3 regions of the Ferdinandcohnia jepli genome follow, and region 2 is predicted to be linked to each of the others. Evidence: riboswitches for the same ligand, from Rfam matches in the RefSeq annotation. Region 2 holds a riboswitch; each other region holds the start of a gene.

The links. Region 2 has a riboswitch for thiamine pyrophosphate ahead of AB3M96_RS18500 (3-oxoacyl-ACP reductase). Riboswitches for the same ligand answer to the same signal wherever they lie in the genome.
Region 1: it holds a riboswitch for thiamine pyrophosphate, as region 2 does, so the genes downstream of both, thiM (hydroxyethylthiazole kinase) here and AB3M96_RS18500 (3-oxoacyl-ACP reductase) in region 2, are expected to answer to the same signal.
Region 3: it holds a riboswitch for thiamine pyrophosphate, as region 2 does, so the genes downstream of both, thiT (energy-coupled thiamine transporter ThiT) here and AB3M96_RS18500 (3-oxoacyl-ACP reductase) in region 2, are expected to answer to the same signal.

What each region holds. Positions count from the first base shown of each region.
Region 1 is NZ_JBFOKR010000003.1:139,910-145,457, forward strand. It holds gene AB3M96_RS04225 (multi antimicrobial extrusion protein MatE) at 1-1,082, shown strand, start outside; gene AB3M96_RS04230 (M3 family oligoendopeptidase) at 1,225-2,922, shown strand; TPP riboswitch at 3,021-3,132, shown strand; gene thiM (hydroxyethylthiazole kinase) at 3,211-4,041, shown strand; gene thiE (thiamine phosphate synthase) at 4,028-4,687, shown strand; gene thiD (bifunctional hydroxymethylpyrimidine kinase/phosphomethylpyrimidine kinase) at 4,684-5,481, shown strand.
Region 2 is NZ_JBFOKR010000018.1:50,358-55,905, reverse strand. It holds gene AB3M96_RS18510 (S1C family serine protease) at 1-703, opposite strand, end outside; gene AB3M96_RS18505 (M42 family metallopeptidase) at 827-1,903, opposite strand; TPP riboswitch at 2,145-2,251, shown strand; gene AB3M96_RS18500 (3-oxoacyl-ACP reductase) at 2,342-3,103, shown strand; gene thiW (energy coupling factor transporter S component ThiW) at 3,118-3,621, shown strand; gene AB3M96_RS18490 (RlpA-like double-psi beta-barrel domain-containing protein) at 3,953-4,396, shown strand; gene AB3M96_RS18485 (glycerophosphodiester phosphodiesterase) at 4,553-5,362, shown strand; gene AB3M96_RS18480 (DoxX family membrane protein) at 5,410-5,548, shown strand, end outside.
Region 3 is NZ_JBFOKR010000035.1:348-5,895, forward strand. It holds gene AB3M96_RS23025 (cupredoxin domain-containing protein) at 1-170, opposite strand, end outside; gene rpsF (30S ribosomal protein S6) at 375-662, shown strand; gene ssb (single-stranded DNA-binding protein) at 721-1,269, shown strand; gene rpsR (30S ribosomal protein S18) at 1,319-1,558, shown strand; gene thiT (energy-coupled thiamine transporter ThiT) at 1,791-2,357, opposite strand; TPP riboswitch at 2,433-2,535, opposite strand; gene AB3M96_RS23050 (YybS family protein) at 2,677-3,642, shown strand; gene AB3M96_RS23055 (DHH family phosphoesterase) at 3,670-5,548, shown strand, end outside.

The DNA of each region.
Region 1 (5,548 bases), on a different contig from region 2:
AAAAAATGAAGCTGTTTTCATATTATACAATTGGTATTATTGTGGCTTTTACAACCGTAATTGCGTTTACACCTATAGGAGATTTTATCTTTTTAAAAATATTTGGAGCAAATAAAGATATTGTTCCTCAAGTAAAAGCTACCTATCAAATTGCTATGTATGTGACGATCTTTTCAGGGCTTCGTTGTTTGTATCATGGAATCATTATTTATAATCGTCAAACAAAATGGCTGACAATTGGGATGCTAATTCGCCTGGCTGTTATGTATGTTGTTTCATTGATGTTTATAAATACAGGAACGATTACTGCAAAAACAGGGGCTTACATTTTCCTAATTGGTATGATGGTTGAATTTGTAATGAGCTTTATAGAAGCAAGATCTCTCGTGAAAAAAATGCCGGAAAAAAGCTCTGAGCAGATTAACTCAAAATCACAAATTTTCCGTTTTTATAGTCCATTGATGCTTTCCTCCATTGTGACTGTACTGATTGGACCTGTGATTAATATCTACTTAGGTAAAACAGATAATATCGAGTTAGCCATTGCTAGTTATACAATTGCATTCAGTATTACCCAGTTAGCAATTAGTTATCTTTCATATACACATCAAATCGTTATTAACTTTTACAAGGGCCATGAATCAATGGTAAAACGATTTACGCTCTTTATTAGCTTCTTACCAGTTGTTGTCCTTTCAATCATCTGTTATACAAGTGCAGGGACCTTCTTCCTTGAAAGGATGATGGGGGTTAGTGGGCGTTTGTTTGATGCAACGTTAGAAGCGTTACAAATCTTTATGATTTTAGCAATTGTGTTCCCATTTGTTGACTATTTAAATGGCTTATTAATGCTTCAACGCCAAACAAAAGTGACCATATTTTCACAGTCTACGAATCTAGTAATTACGTTTATTATTTTGTTCATTGGTGTAAAGGTGTCTGTAAGTTGGAATGGAGTAATTGGTGCATTTGCCCAATCAATCGGATTGCTTGCGGAATTACTAGTGTTAACAGCCATCTTAAACTATTCAAAAATTAGAGGTAAAGTAGGGAAATTGTTGAGGTTGAGCAGGGCACATTGAGTGAAGATTACTTTATATGAGCGGATAAAGCGGATTTTTTACATTCGCTTTTTTTTTATGGAAAATTAATATTGGAAAATCTTATCATAGGTGGTAAAATTAAATAAACTGGTTAGTCGGTTTATAAAAAGGGGGAAGAGTTATGAAGTTTAAAGATTTTACATATGAAAGGCCTTCGATTGAAAATGTAAAAGCGCAAATGAAACAATTAATAAAATCATTTCAAGAAGCTGCCAATGCAGAACAACAAATAAGTACAATTAAAAAAATAAATAAGTTTCGAGAAGAATATGATTCCGCTCAAATGATTGCTCATATTCGGCACACGTTAGATACTACAGACCCTTTTTATGAGAAAGAATACGAGTTTTTTAATACCTTTGGTCCAGAATACGAAAATGTAGAAGCTGATTATTATCGGGCTTTGGTAGAAACGCCTTTTAAAGCAGAATTAGAAAAACGATTTGGTAAGCAACTGTTTCATATTGCGGAATCAAAGGTAAAGACGATTTCCGAAGTTGTGATGGACCTGCTTGCAGAGGAGAACCGCTTAACAAGTAATTATCAGAAATTAATTGCAAATGCTAAGGTTTTATTTGAGGGGGAAGAAAAATCGTTAGCACAGATTGATAAATATATTATCAGCAACTCAAGTCGAACTGTTAGGAAACAGGCCACTGAAGCAAAATATGAATTCTTTTCAAAAAATCAAGAAGAATTCGATAAGCTATTCGATGACCTGGTTAAGGTTAGAACTAGAATTGCAAAGGAACTTGGGTTTAGCAATTTCACTGAATTAGCTTACCTTCGTTGGAATCGCTCTGATTGGGATGCAGAAGCAGCACGGGTATTCCGAGAAAACGTGCTGACTCATATTGTTCCACTTGCATCTAAGATTGTAGAAAACCATGGGAAAAGAATCGGAGTAGAAAACGTAAAGATTTACGATGAAAAGGTACAGTTTCTCGAAGGAAACCCTATACCAAAAGGTGACCCAGAATGGATCATCGAACAAGGAAGGAAATTGTACAGTGAATTATCTTTAGAAACAAAACGCTTTTATGACGAAATGACAGAACGTGAATTATTCGATTTAGTTCACAAACCTGGTAAAGCATACACTGGCTACTGCACCTTCTTATGGAAGCAAAAAGCCCCTTATGTGTTTGCTAATTTCAATGGAACTTCTAACGATATTAGGGTCCTTGTACATGAGGTAGGGCATGCTTTCCAGGCGTATAATGCATTACAAGTTCAAGAGCAGCCTGAATATTTCTTCCCAACCATGGAGGCCTCCGAAATTTTTTCGATGAGCATGGAGTTTTTCGTGTATCCTTGGTTGGATTACTTTTTTAAAGAGGATGCAGAAAAACATAAGTTTGTTCATTTAGCTGACAGTATCGTGAAAATGCCAAGACTATGTGCAGGTGATGAGTTTCAACATGAAGTCTATGCGAACCCTGACTTAACACCAGAGGAAAGACGACAATTGTGGTCTGAAATAGAGAAAAAATATTTGCCTTATCGAGATCATGATGGGATACCTTACTTGGTTGAAGGAGGCATTTGGCAAGAAGTCATCCATATCTACGAAGTACCATTTTATCTATTAGATTATGTGCTCGCACAGGTTTGTGCTCTTGAATTTTGGCGTATGTCAAATGAGAATTTTGAAAAAGCATGGGAAACATATGTCAGGCTTTGTAAAATAGGAGGAAGTAAATCCTTCCTAGAACTTCTTAAGGAAGGGAACTTACAATCACCTTTTGAAGAAAAAACATTCGTGGCACTCGAAAAATTTGTAGGTTCACAATTGGAAAAGATGGAGCAATCATTATAGAAATGGGACATGTGAAGTCCCATTGGAGATGGAAGTTTAGTAACTATTAAGAGTTACAAACCCAAAATCTATGTTATACTTGAATTGTTTAAAAATTTAATCAAAGTAAGGGGAGCTTGCACCTGCAGGCTGAGAGTAAGCGAAATGTAGCTTAGACCCGTGAACCTGATTTGGATAATGCCAACGTAGGGAGTTTATTTAGTATGTGTATACATGCGGCATATCCTTATGGGTATGCCGTTTTTTATTTTCCCAACTTCGCAAACATCCAACTATCAAAAAGGAGAGATGAACTTGTTTGAACAAATCGTAGAAAATGTTAGAAAGAAAACGCCACTTGTACATACGATTACGAACTATGTGACCGTGAATGATGTCGCTAATATAGTGTTAGCCTGTGGGGGTTCACCGATTATGGCTGATGACAGTAAGGAAGTGGAGGAGATTACAAGTATTTGTAGTAGCCTCGTAATCAATATAGGAACGCTTAATGAAAGAACAGTAGAATCTATGATTCTTGCTGGTAAAAAAGCGAACGAATTAGGTCATCCAGTCATTTTAGATCCAGTAGGGGCAGGAGCATCAACACTTCGAACACAAACAGTTTACAAGCTGCTTGAAGAGGTGAAATACTCTGTAATTCGCGGGAATATGTCTGAGATTAAGACTGTCTATGCCGGTAGCGGAAATACAAAGGGAGTCGATGCTGCAGCTGAAGATGTAGTGACAGAAGAAAATCTGGCAGAAGCAATTCAATTTGCAAAAGCAGCTAGTGCACAAACGAAAGCAGTAGTAGCAATAACCGGTGCGATTGATATTGTTGCGAATGAAGAAAATGCATATGTAATCAGAAATGGGCACCCGATGATGGCTAAAATCACAGGTTCTGGATGTATGCTTACGGCTGTTGTAGGAGCATACTGTGGAGCGAATCCTAATGAAATCCTTCCGAGTACCGCAGCTGCAGTTAGTGCGCTGGGACTTTGTGGTGAACTCGCCTTTGATAGAGTCTCAGCAACTGAGGGTGGGACTTCTTCATTCCGAATGTTCCTCATCGATTATATGAGCAAGCTAGATCAAACATTATTACAAGGCGGGATGAAAATTGAAGGTAGATAAAAAAGATATGCTTTTATATGCAGTAACAGACCGAGCGTGGACAGGAAACCAAACACTAATTGAACAAGTAGAGGAAGCTCTTAAAGGTGGCGTAACATTTGTTCAGTTACGTGAAAAAGCGCTAGATTATGATTCGTTTTTACAGGAAGCTTTAGAGATTAAGAAGCTAACAGATACATATAAAGTGCCTTTTGTGATTAACGACAATGTTGAAATAGCGCTTGCGAGTGGAGCAGATGGAGTACATGTTGGGCAAGAAGATTTACCTGTGGCAACTGTGAGAAGCATGATTGGACTTGATAAAATCCTCGGAGTTTCTACTCAAACTGTAGAGCAAGCCATCGAAGCCGAACAATCTGGTGCCGATTATCTTGGTGTCGGCTCTGTTTTTCCAACAGGAACGAAGCACGACGCTACTCCAATGACGTTCAAGATGGTTCAAGATATCTGTCAAGCTGTGTCAATTCCGGTTGTTGCAATTGGTGGAATTAACGAAACCAATATCCATGAATTAAACGGATCTGGTGTTGATGGAGTTGCAGTAGTTTCAGCGATTTTTGCAAAGCCTGATATAGCAAGGTCATGTAAGGTGTTGCGTGACCTGTCTACAAAAATGACTCAAGAAAAGGAGAGGCTGCCAAAATGAAAAAAGTTTTAACAATTGCAGGCTCTGATTGTAGTGGAGGAGCGGGGATTCAAGCAGATATTAAGACCATTACGGCACATAATATGTATGCCATGAGCGCAATAACTGCGCTTACTGCTCAAAATACAACAGGAGTATTTGGGGTAGTAGACTGTACTCCCGATTTTGTCGGGCAACAGCTGGACTGCATTATGACTGATATATATCCTGATAGTGTGAAAATAGGGATGGTTTCTTCCCCTGGAATTATTTTGAAAATTGTTGAAAAGCTTGAGGAGTACAAAGCTAAAAACATCGTGGTTGACCCAGTTATGATTTCCACAAGTGGCAGCCGGTTACTCAGTGAAACAGCGATGGATGCGCTCATTACTAAGCTAATACCACTAGCAACCATTATTACACCAAATATCCATGAAGCAGAAGCACTCTGTGGTATTCAAATTCGCACGAAGGAAGACATGCAGGAAGCAGCAGTAAAAATATCTCAAGGCTACCAAGGCAATATTTTAATAAAAGGTGGCCACCTTGAAGATACAGCGGATGATCTTTTATATAGCAGTGGAGAATTCATTTGGTTTCCAGGAAACAGAGTAGACAATCCTAACACACATGGAACAGGCTGTACTCTTTCATCTGCAATTGCATGTAATCTAGCAAAAGGTTTTGATAGTAAAACAAGTATCCGAGAAGCAAAAAGGTACATTTCAGGAGCATTGGAGGCTGGTCTTGACCTTGGAAAGGGAAGCGGGCCACTCAATCATTGTTATGCATTAACCCCAATGTCTTTTGTTTAAAAAAAGCTGGTAAAGGTATTTTGCCTTTACCAGCTTTTTATTTTAAGAGATAAGAAAGCATAAAATA
Region 2 (5,548 bases):
TTACCTTTCCGTCCTTGTTAATCACTGGACTACCACTATTTCCGCGATAAATCGGTGCTTCAATCATCATAACAGGAACTTCCCAATCACGTAAGACAACATTTCCTTTTATTTCACCCTCATTTGCAATTTGAGTAAAAGACAGAGGATTACCTATAAACATGATTTTTTCATTACTCCAATCCTTATCAGCATTATCAAGTTCAAGAGTAGGGAGGTTAGTAGCTTCAATATCGACAATGGCTATATCGAGGTTTGCATCCTTTGCAATAACTTTGCCAGTGTATGAATCACCAGATCGATATTGAACAGTTACAGTGTTTGTATGGTTAACAACATGTTCATTTGTTACTATTAGTCCACTTGAATCCACTGTAAAACCAGTTCCTTTAACACCGGCCCACTCAATCGTTACAACTGCTTTCCTGTATTCTTTTACCTCATGTTGATTTGATAGTCGATTTGAAACCTCAACAAAGCGGATTGCAGGGAGGTTGAATACATTGAACCAAACCTGTAACCCTGTAACGGTCATAGAAACTACAAGTAACAAACTAACTAATTTAACAATAAGACTTCTACGTTTTTTCTTTTTTGCTTTTTCTTTTTCCCATTCTTCATCATCGTCACTTTTAAAAAAAGCATCCCAGTCCATCTCATCATTACTATTTTCTTGTGTTTGTTCCTCACGATCTTTGTCCACTAGGTTAGCTCCTAACTTTGCTTCTATTTCTATAGTAGTATGTGAAATGATAGGTTGGTATAAGCATTTTTTTGGCCTGAACCTCTGCACTAAAATATATCTGCATGGCCAGGCCGTATATTACTATATAAAGCTCATTTCTCCCCAGTTTCCGAGGTCTTTTACTAGTGAGTTGAGTAATGTTAGCGTTTGTTCATAATCATTAAGATCTGCCATTTCAACAGGTGAGTGGGAATAACGGCGAGCTACGGTAATGGCCCCAGCACGAATTCCTTCACGCTCAATGTGAACAGCTGCTACATCAGTTGTTGCTCCTGTCATTACGGCAAGTTGATAAGGAATCTCTAGCTTCTTCGCATGAGACGTTATTAGTTTTTTCATTTGTGGTGACATAATGTTACCACGTACAGAACCTCCAGCTAAAGCAGGAATAACAGGTCCTTTACCGATACCAACCGGATAACCACTACCAAGACTGTCTGGAGTATCTGCACAAGGTATCGTATCAAGGACGATTGCATAATCTGGATTTAGTTTGTAGGTTGCCACTTTTGCCCCACGTAATCCAACTTCTTCTTGAACAGCCACAACACCAACTAATGTTCCGCTAAAGTCACGGCTTTGTAACGTTTTAAATAGCTCCACTAATAGGACACAACAGCTACGGTTATCAATGGCTTTTCCGCAAATTAAATCTTTATTCGTAAATTGCTCAATTTCACTTATGTATGTAATTGGGTCGCCGATTTCAATTCCCATTTCAAGAACTTCAGCTTTTGAAGATGCACCAACATCGACATATAATTCATAAATACTAGGTGCTTTTTTACGTTCCTCGGGAGTTTGTAAATGTCCAGCCTTCACACCAATTACGCCAAAGTGCCCATTTACATTTACTTTACGTCCGATAAGAAGTGTCTCAAGAACTCCACCTGTACGTTCAACTCGAATGAATCCTCGGTCGTCAATATCTCGAACAACACAGCCTATTTCGTCAGAGTGAGCGGAAATCATTAATTTTGGACCAGGCTGATTTCCTTCAAGGTAGGCATATAAATTACCCATATGGTCAACTTCTACCTTATCGGCAAAAGGCTTGAACATCTCTACTAAAGCTCTAACTACATTCATTTCTTGACCAGGTGTTCCTTGGATACTAGCAAGTTCCTTTAATTCTTCTAAGAAAGTTGTTTTAAACATGAAGTGTTCCCCCTAGATAAATTTAATAAAAACACGAATTTCCGCCTATAACGACAGAAATTTCTCAAAAGATCGAATAGAGTAATCTTTTAATCTATTTTTACATAGCTTGTCTCTTTGTGCAACTAAAGGGGTAAAGTGACTACTAACTTTACTATTACTCAGTTTTACTTACCGCACCTTACCAAATTATTACTTTACATCTTTGTGTAACCACGTTATACTTAAAAAAAGAATATTCGCAAACTACTAGGGGTGCCCGGTTGGGCTGAGAGAAAAACAGTTGTTTTTTAACCCTTTGGACCTGATCCGGGTAATACCGGCGTAGGAAAGTAGAGTTAGAGTTAGCAATTTTATCTCGCTACTTAAGCCAGGTCTATTTTACATGGACCTGGCTTTTTTGCGTTGTTCTTTACACTAGTTTAGGGGGTTTTGACTATGAATCTACATAATCAGGTTGTCCTGGTAACAGGAGGAGCACGTGGTTTAGGAAGGGAAATTGTACGGGGTTTTGCACAAGAGGGAGCAAAGGTAGTAATAAATTATTTTCAAAGTGAAGACAAAGCACTATCTTTGAAGGAAGAAATAGGAGAAAACGCTATTGCCATTCAAGCAGATATTCGAAATCGAGAACAAGTCCAACAAATGTTTGGTGAAGCTAAGCGATACTTTGATAAACCCGTAACAACTGTTATTAATAATGCATTAGTTCAGTTTAAATTTGATCCAATATCTAAGAAAAACGCTGATGATATCTCATGGGAGGATTATCAAGCACAGCTTGAGGGTGCTGTAAGGGGTGCATTACATACTACTCAAGCCGCTTTACCTGATATGAGAGAAGAAAAGTTTGGTCGTATCATCACAATTGGAACAAATCTATTTCAAAACCCTGTAGTAGCCTACCATGATTACAATACAAGCAAGGCCGCATTATTAGGGTTTACTCGTAGCATGGCAAAAGAATTAGGAGCGTATGGGATTACAGTTAATATGGTCTCGGGTGGGCTACTCAAAACAACAGATGCAAGTTCAGCAACATCAGAGGAAGTTTTTCAATTAATCAAATCGTCGACACCATTGCAACAGGTGACAACACCTTCCGATGTAGCAAATGCAGTACTCTTCTTTGCCTCTCCATGGGGAAAGGGAGTAACAGGACAAAATCTAGTCGTTGATGGCGGCTTAGTAATGGACTAAAAGGAGGATTTCTAATGAATAAAACGTTAAAAATGACTGTTACAGCAATGCTAGTAGCAGTTGGAACGATTACAAGTCATTTGTTCTCAATACCAATTGGTTTTACAAAGGTATTTCCTATGCAGCATTTTATTAATGTATTATCTGCTGTTATCCTTGGTCCTGGGTATGCAGTATTACAGGCTTTTTCAGTATCACTATTACGAAATATGTTAGGAACCGGGTCATTATTTGCATTTCCAGGTAGTATGATTGGTGCCTTTTTAGCAGCATATCTATTTTCAAAGACTAAGAAACTATCAATGGCTTTAACAGGTGAGATAATAGGTACTGGCATACTAGGGGCTATTGCGTGCTATCCATTAGCTACACTCATCATGGGCAAGGAAGCCGCACTGTTTGGATTCGTACCATCGTTTATCTTTAGCTCAATTGCTGGGGCAATTTTTGGATTTGTAATTTTAAATATCGTTATGAAGAGCTCAGCGATTAAAATGTTTCAGGAGAAGAATTTTTAAGTTGGTTGAATTTTAAAGGACAAAAGTAAATTAAATTCGCGTTGGTGTATTTGCACCCGATTTTTTTCGAGCTTGCTCGAAAGACTTCCTTTTAAAAATCGAGGCATCCGCCGGAGACTATAACTTTATTCAGTCGGAGTTTTAACACTGACTGAATTGTATACTCCTTTTGCATTCATCCCCCACTTATAGAAGTAGGGGACTTCTGCTGAATAAAGTTAAATAGCTTTTTCTTATTTCCTCCTCAACTGTAACCAGAACTGTGTCTATAACATAATTTAATTAGACGAAGTAATTAGTAAAATACGGCTTTTGGGGGAGAAGAAGAGGAATGAGTAATCAAATGTCTGGTCACTACTGTCCTTATTGTCACGGATATATTGATGGAAGAACTACCTATTATCCTACTTATCCGCAGCAATCCTATAATTACGTCCCATATCCAACAGGATATTGGTATCAGCCAAGGGACACTGATTCAATCATTGGTAAGGCATCTTGGACTTGGGGTGGAGTACCAACCAAATGTGAAATTGGTTGGAAATATGATAATAATATGACAGTTGCAGTTGCTGAAGGAAGTCCGTTCAAATGCGGTCAACGTTTAAAAGTAAGAAATCTTTCTTTTGTTCCTTCTCATGAAGTTATTGTCACGGTTGTTGATACGGTGAAGAACTTCCCGTTAAACAAAATTAATCTTCATAGAATGGCCTTTGAGGCACTAGGTGCACAACCAAGTGTTGGAGTTTTAGATGTAGAAATCACTCCAATTTAATAACACATGCAACCAATATGCAATTATCATCACATGAAAACAGCCTAATCTCTTTGAACAACAGGAGAAAAGGCTGTTTATTGTTTTCTCCCAAGCATAGATATCTGTCAGATACAAAGAATAGGAAAGATAACTTTGATATAGGAAAGGTTGCATATGATCAAACGAACTACTCTATTACTACTTATGTTTTGTTTGTCACTTACATCTATAGTTCTCGCTAAACCAGATGATGAGGAACCAATAATAATAGCCCACAGAGGCGCGAATAATAGGTTTAACGAGCACACACTAACAGCCTATAAACTTGCTTCAAAAGATGGTGTTGATTATTTAGAGATTGATTTACGTATGACAAAAGATCACGAGCTTATTGCAATGCATGACGCAACACTCGATCGAACGACAGATGGGAAGGGGAAAGTATCTGATTACACCCTCAATGAAATAAAGTCTTTTAAAACAATCGGTACTTTTCATAATAAAACTGTAAGTGAAGAAATACCTAGTTTAAAAGAAATTCTAAAAACCTTTGCAAAAAATGAAAACTTTTATATTGAAACAAGGAAGGTAAATAATCAACTTGTGATGGAAGAGCCCTTAGTGAAACTCTTACGTAAGTATGACGTTTTAAAAACGAAGAGGGTTGTTCTTCAGTCGTTTTCTAAGGAGAGTCTTGAGAAATTATGGGCTTTAGCTCCTACTATTCCGCTTACCCTTTTATATCGAAAAGGAGAGTTCGATCTAAAGCAGGCAATGTCAACTCCGTACCCTATTATTGGTATTGAATCTTCAGATGTTACGAAAGATGTTGTTGAAGAATTACATAAGGCTGGTAAGAAAGTACATGTTTATTTCACGAATAAACAAACACAAATAGCTGAACAAAAAAGAATCATAAAATACGGTGTAGACGGATATTTCACTGATTTTATAAAAGAAACGCAGCAACTTTTACAAAAATAGCAAATTAATTCGCGTTCCCTTGTATACTTATATAAGGGGGTGTTCGTTTGAAAAAGGTAGCATTGCATGTACCTAGAGTATTCTTAGGTGTGTTATTTTTAGTTGCAGGCGTAAATGGATTTTTTGTAATCTTTGGTTTAGACCCGTTCATTGCGACAAGTCCAGAAGCGATGTCTTTATTTGATT
Region 3 (5,548 bases), on a different contig from region 2:
TCTGGGTTTGGACCAGTCTTTGCTATAACTACATATTCTTTCATATCACTTTGCTTAATGCTTTTTATATTGGTTTTTTCATCACCCTTTGCTTCATCTGAATTAGCACATGCTATTAAAGTTGAAGAAATAAGTATGACAAGAAAAGCCATAACCATAGTTTTTTTCATGGATATCCCCCTAAGATGCATATTTTATGGAAGAGTTTATCATATCATAACTATATTTAAGAAACAGTACCCTAAAGAGAGAATATGAGATTCAACTTGCTAATAAGAAGTGGTTATGCTATAATTTTTTTCTGTGAGTAATTGAAAAATATTGCTCCTTGCCCTTATTGATAAGGGCCGTTAGACCAAAAGGAGGTGAACGTGATGAGAAAATACGAAGTTATGTATATCATCCGTCCAAACATTGATGATGAAGCGAAAAAAGCTTTAGTTGAGCGTTTTAATGGCGTTTTAACTGACAATGGTGCGGAGATTACAAACGTAAAAGAATGGGGTAAGCGTCGTTTAGCTTATGAAATCAATGATTTCCGCGATGGTTACTACATGATTCTTAACGTAATGTCAAACGCTGAAGCTGTTAACGAATTCGATCGTTTAGCTAAGATCAACGAAGACATTATCCGTCATATCATTGTTAAAGAAGAAGAATAATTTTAACTTTTAAAGAGCGTATGCTCTGTTTTGAATATCCTGTAAAGGAGTGGTTCTGATGATGAATCGCGTAGTTCTCGTAGGGAGACTTACGAAGGATCCTGAATTACGATATACCCCAAGTGGAGTAGCTGTTGCAACCTTCACACTAGCGGTGAATCGAACATTCACGAATCAACAAGGCGAACGTGAAGCTGACTTCATAAATTGTGTGATTTGGCGCCGACCAGCAGAAAATGTCGCTAACTTCCTTAAAAAAGGCAGCTTAGCTGGTGTTGATGGTCGTCTTCAAACAAGAAGTTATGAAGGCCAGGATGGTAAACGTGTATATGTTACTGAGGTAGTTGCAGAAAGTGTTCAATTCCTTGAACCTAGAACTGCAAATGACCAACAACGCAGTGGTGGAGGAAACTTTGGTGGCGGCTATGGTGGAAACCAAGGCGGAAGCCAGGGTGGCAATCAAGGTCAAGGCGGTTATTCTCCATACGGACAAAATCAGAACCCACAACGTAATAATAACAATCAAGGCTTTACAAGAGTAGACGAAGATCCATTTGCTAATGATGGACAACCAATTGACATTTCAGATGATGATCTGCCGTTCTAACTTGTAAATTTGATTCGGATAAAAAGTAAGAGGAAGGAGGAGAATATAAATGGCTGGTGGACGTAAAGGTGGACGTGCAAAACGTCGTAAGGTGTGTTATTTCACTGCAAACGGTATTTCACGCATCGATTATAAAGATGTAGATTTACTTAAAAAATTCGTTTCAGAGCGTGGTAAAATTTTACCTCGTCGTGTAACTGGTACTAGCGCAAAATACCAACGTAAATTAACTGTTGCTATTAAGCGTGCTCGCCAAATGGCATTATTACCATATGTTGCAGGTGAATAGTAGATAAGTAAGCGATGGCTATAACAGCTATCGCTTTTTTGTTGTTTAGGAAATTATAAAATTTTATGATGTTGATAACTTGAAAAAAGTTATCCAAGTCCAGCTTCAGCGCCTGTCGGGGCTGACCAAGGCGCTTGCGCTTTGGTCTTTGTTTTTTATCTATAGTGCAATAGCTTGAGGCTTCTATAAATGAAGGTAAAAAAAGCCCCTAAAGCAAAGTAGGGGCCTTGTATTAAACGGTTTGCTTTAAAACAAAGAATCTCGGTGAAGATAATATTAACAATGACATAATGATTGAACAAAATACAAAAGCACCAATCATAGTTATTCCATTCGCAGTTAATGAGAACCAAACTGCTTCAAAGCCTTTTAATTGTTCGGCAAAGAAAATAAACCCTGATACAAAATGCCAGAAATAACGTGCAATACTTCCAATTAAGATAGCAAAGATAATGAGGACAAGTGACTTGCCTTTATTACCATCTTTTAAGTTTTTTTGTACACTATTTTTAAATAGACCAGCAAATCCAATAAATGAAAATGCTAAGAAATAATCGATAGCACCCTGAACAGGGTGAATAATCCATGGATCAAACACAATTTGTAAAAGTCCCCATAAGAAGCCTGAAAGAACTCCAATTTTAAAACCCCATCTAAGTGCGACAATAAACACTGGTATCATGGCGAATGATATAGAGATGGAAGGACCAAAATCTATAGATGGAATTAGGTCCAATAATAAAGCTAATGCCGCAAAAATTGCCGCCTCAATCATTGCTTGTAATCTACTATTTCTCATAAAAAAACCTCCTATATGGTGTGTGTAATAAACAAAACGCACCGCATAGGAGAACAACTTTAAAAAAGGTAGTAGTTCTCAATAATTCCACATCCCTACGCTAGAATTAACTAACAGGTTCAAAGGGTCAGAACGAAAAATCGTTCACTCTCAGCATTGTGCTCCCCTAGTGGTTACGTTTACTTATTTACTACTATCATAATAGAAAATAGGGAAAAGTAAAGGGAAAATATCATTTTCTTGATAATCTCATAATCGCAAAAGTTGAACACTTACCGCTAAGTCTTTACAATAGAAGGAGATTTTAAGAAGTATTTTCATGCAAATATTGTTCTTAGTTATTAGAGGTGAAAAGGTGAAAAACACGAAGATATTAACAGAGGGTTCAATGCTGATTGCCGTGTATTGTGTACTCTTACTTGTTTCTTTATATGTACCCATACTAGGCTCCTTGATTGCATTTCTACTACCTATCCCATTTATCCTTATTACCGTAAGACACGGAGTTAAACAGAGTGTATTATTTTTAGTAATAGGGTTTTTATTATCAGGATTACTTGGGTCAATTTTAGGGATTGCACACACACTGATGTTTGGGGTTGCTGGTATTGTAATAGGCGAGTTAATTAGGAGAGAGAGAAACGGTATTGAGCTATTTCTAGGTGCAACTTTATCCTATCTTGCTTCAATCTTTATTATGTACATAGCTATAATTGGAGTATTTCAAATTGATGTAATTGAAATGTTAACTGAGGGTTCAAGAGAATCCTTTGAAATGGCAGAGGAGATCGTCCAGGCAACAGGTACAGATGCTAACACAGATATCATTTTCCAATTAGAAGAATCACTTGAAATGATGCAGTACTTAATTCCAAGTTTATTTGTTTTTCTAGCAATGATTTCGGGTTTTATTACAGTTTTGGCCATTCATCCAATTCTAAAAAGACTTCGGGTACAAATGAATCCATTTCCTCCTTTTAGGGATATTTCGTTTCCTAAAAGCATCATATGGTATTATCTACTTATTTTATTAGTAAGTTTTATGGAATTAGAAAAAGGTTCTTTTGCTTATACTGCATTTCTTAACTTCTTTTTTATCTTGCAGTTATTCATGGTGATACAAGGGTTGTCATTTATCTATTTTTATTGTCATCAAAAGAAAATTTCCAAGGCAATCCCAATTGTTATAACCATTCTTACACCATTTCTTCTTTATATTATTCGAATCTTAGGTATAATTGATTTAGGATTCCAGTTGCGAGATAGAGTGAACCAAAAGAAGTAAAACAAAGCTTTAGGAGCTGAAAATTAGATGCCAGACTTTTACAGAAGGAAATTATTTCGCTACCCTATTTATGCGTTACTTATTATTACAGCATTACTAATTGCATTTCTTTTTTATTTTCAATGGGTGATTGGGTTAGCATGTTTTCTGCTCCTTGGATTAGTCGTTTTTTATATGTACAAAGCAGATTTATTATTAAATAAGGAGATGGAGCAATATATTTCAACACTTTCTTATCGTTTGAAGAAAGTTGGGGAAGAGGCGTTAATGGAAATGCCTATTGGTATACTGCTCTATAACGATGAATATGAGATTGAGTGGGCCAATCCTTATTTGTCATCATGTCTTGATGCTGATACATTAGTGGGCCGTTCTTTATACGATGTAGGTGAAGCTATTGTGCCATTAATTAAACAAGAGGTTGAAAGTGAAACCATATCATTACACGAACAAAAGTTTAAGGTGATTATCAAACGCGAAGAGCGCCTTATGTACTTTTTCGATGTAACTGAGCAAATTGAGATTGAACAGCTCTATGAAGCAGAGCGTACGGTGTTAGGTGTAATTTATTTAGACAATTATGACGAAGTTACACAAGGTATGGATGACCAACGAAAAAGTGCATTAAATAGCCAAGTGACTTCAATACTTAATAATTGGGCAAATGAAAATGGTGTGTTTTTAAAAAGAACATCTTCTGAACGATTCATTGCTGTGTTGAACGAAGATATATTAACTCAATTAGAAAAAACCAAATTTACCATTTTAGATGATGTGCGTGAAAATACCGCAAAGGACAGCGTTCCTCTTACGTTAAGTATAGGTATTGGTGTAGGGGTACCAACGCTACCGGAGTTGGGTGTAGCGGCACAATCAAGCTTAGATCTAGCATTGGGTAGAGGAGGAGACCAAGTAGCTATTAAACTTCCGAACGGAAAGGTTAAATTTTACGGCGGAAAAACCAATCCAATGGAAAAGCGTACTAGAGTCCGTGCTCGTGTTATTTCTCATGCTCTAAAGGAAATTGTAACAGAAAGTGATAAAGTCATTATAATGGGCCATAAATACCCTGATATGGACGCTATAGGAGCAGCAATGGGAATATTGAAGGTTGCTCAGATGAATCATAAAGACGGTTATATTGTATTAAATTTAAATGAAATTGATTCGGGTGTAGGTCGACTTTTAGAAGAAGTAAAGGAAAATTCAGAGCTATGGTCGTTTTTTATTACACCAGAACAAGCTCTTGAAATCGCCTCTAACGACACTTTACTAGTTGTGGTGGATACTCATAAACCATCAATGGTAATTGAAGAAAAGCTTTTATCGAAGATTGATAAAGTAGTTGTTATTGACCATCACCGTAGGGGAGAAGAATTTATTCAGTCACCGCTATTGGTGTATATGGAACCATATGCATCTTCAACTGCAGAGTTAGTCACAGAATTACTTGAGTATCAACCGAAGAGAAAGAAAATTGATATGTTAGAGGCAACAGCTCTATTAGCGGGAATAATCGTAGATACAAAGAGCTTTACATTACGAACTGGTTCAAGAACATTTGATGCTGCTTCCTATTTACGAGCACAGGGTGCAGATACAGTACTAGTTCAGAAATTCTTAAAGGAAAACATGGAGCACTTTAAAAAGCGGGCTAAGATTATTGAGACAGCTTATATATATAAAGATGGAATTGCAATTGCAAAGGGCACTCAAGCAGAGACATTTGACCAAGTAATGATTGCTCAAGCAGCGGATGCGTTATTAACTATGAATGACGTAATTGCTTCCTTTGTTATCTCTATGCGTCATGATTTACAAATTGGGATAAGTGCAAGGTCTTTAGGAGATGTCAATGTCCAGATAATCATGGAAGGCTTAGGCGGTGGAGGTCACCTGACCAACG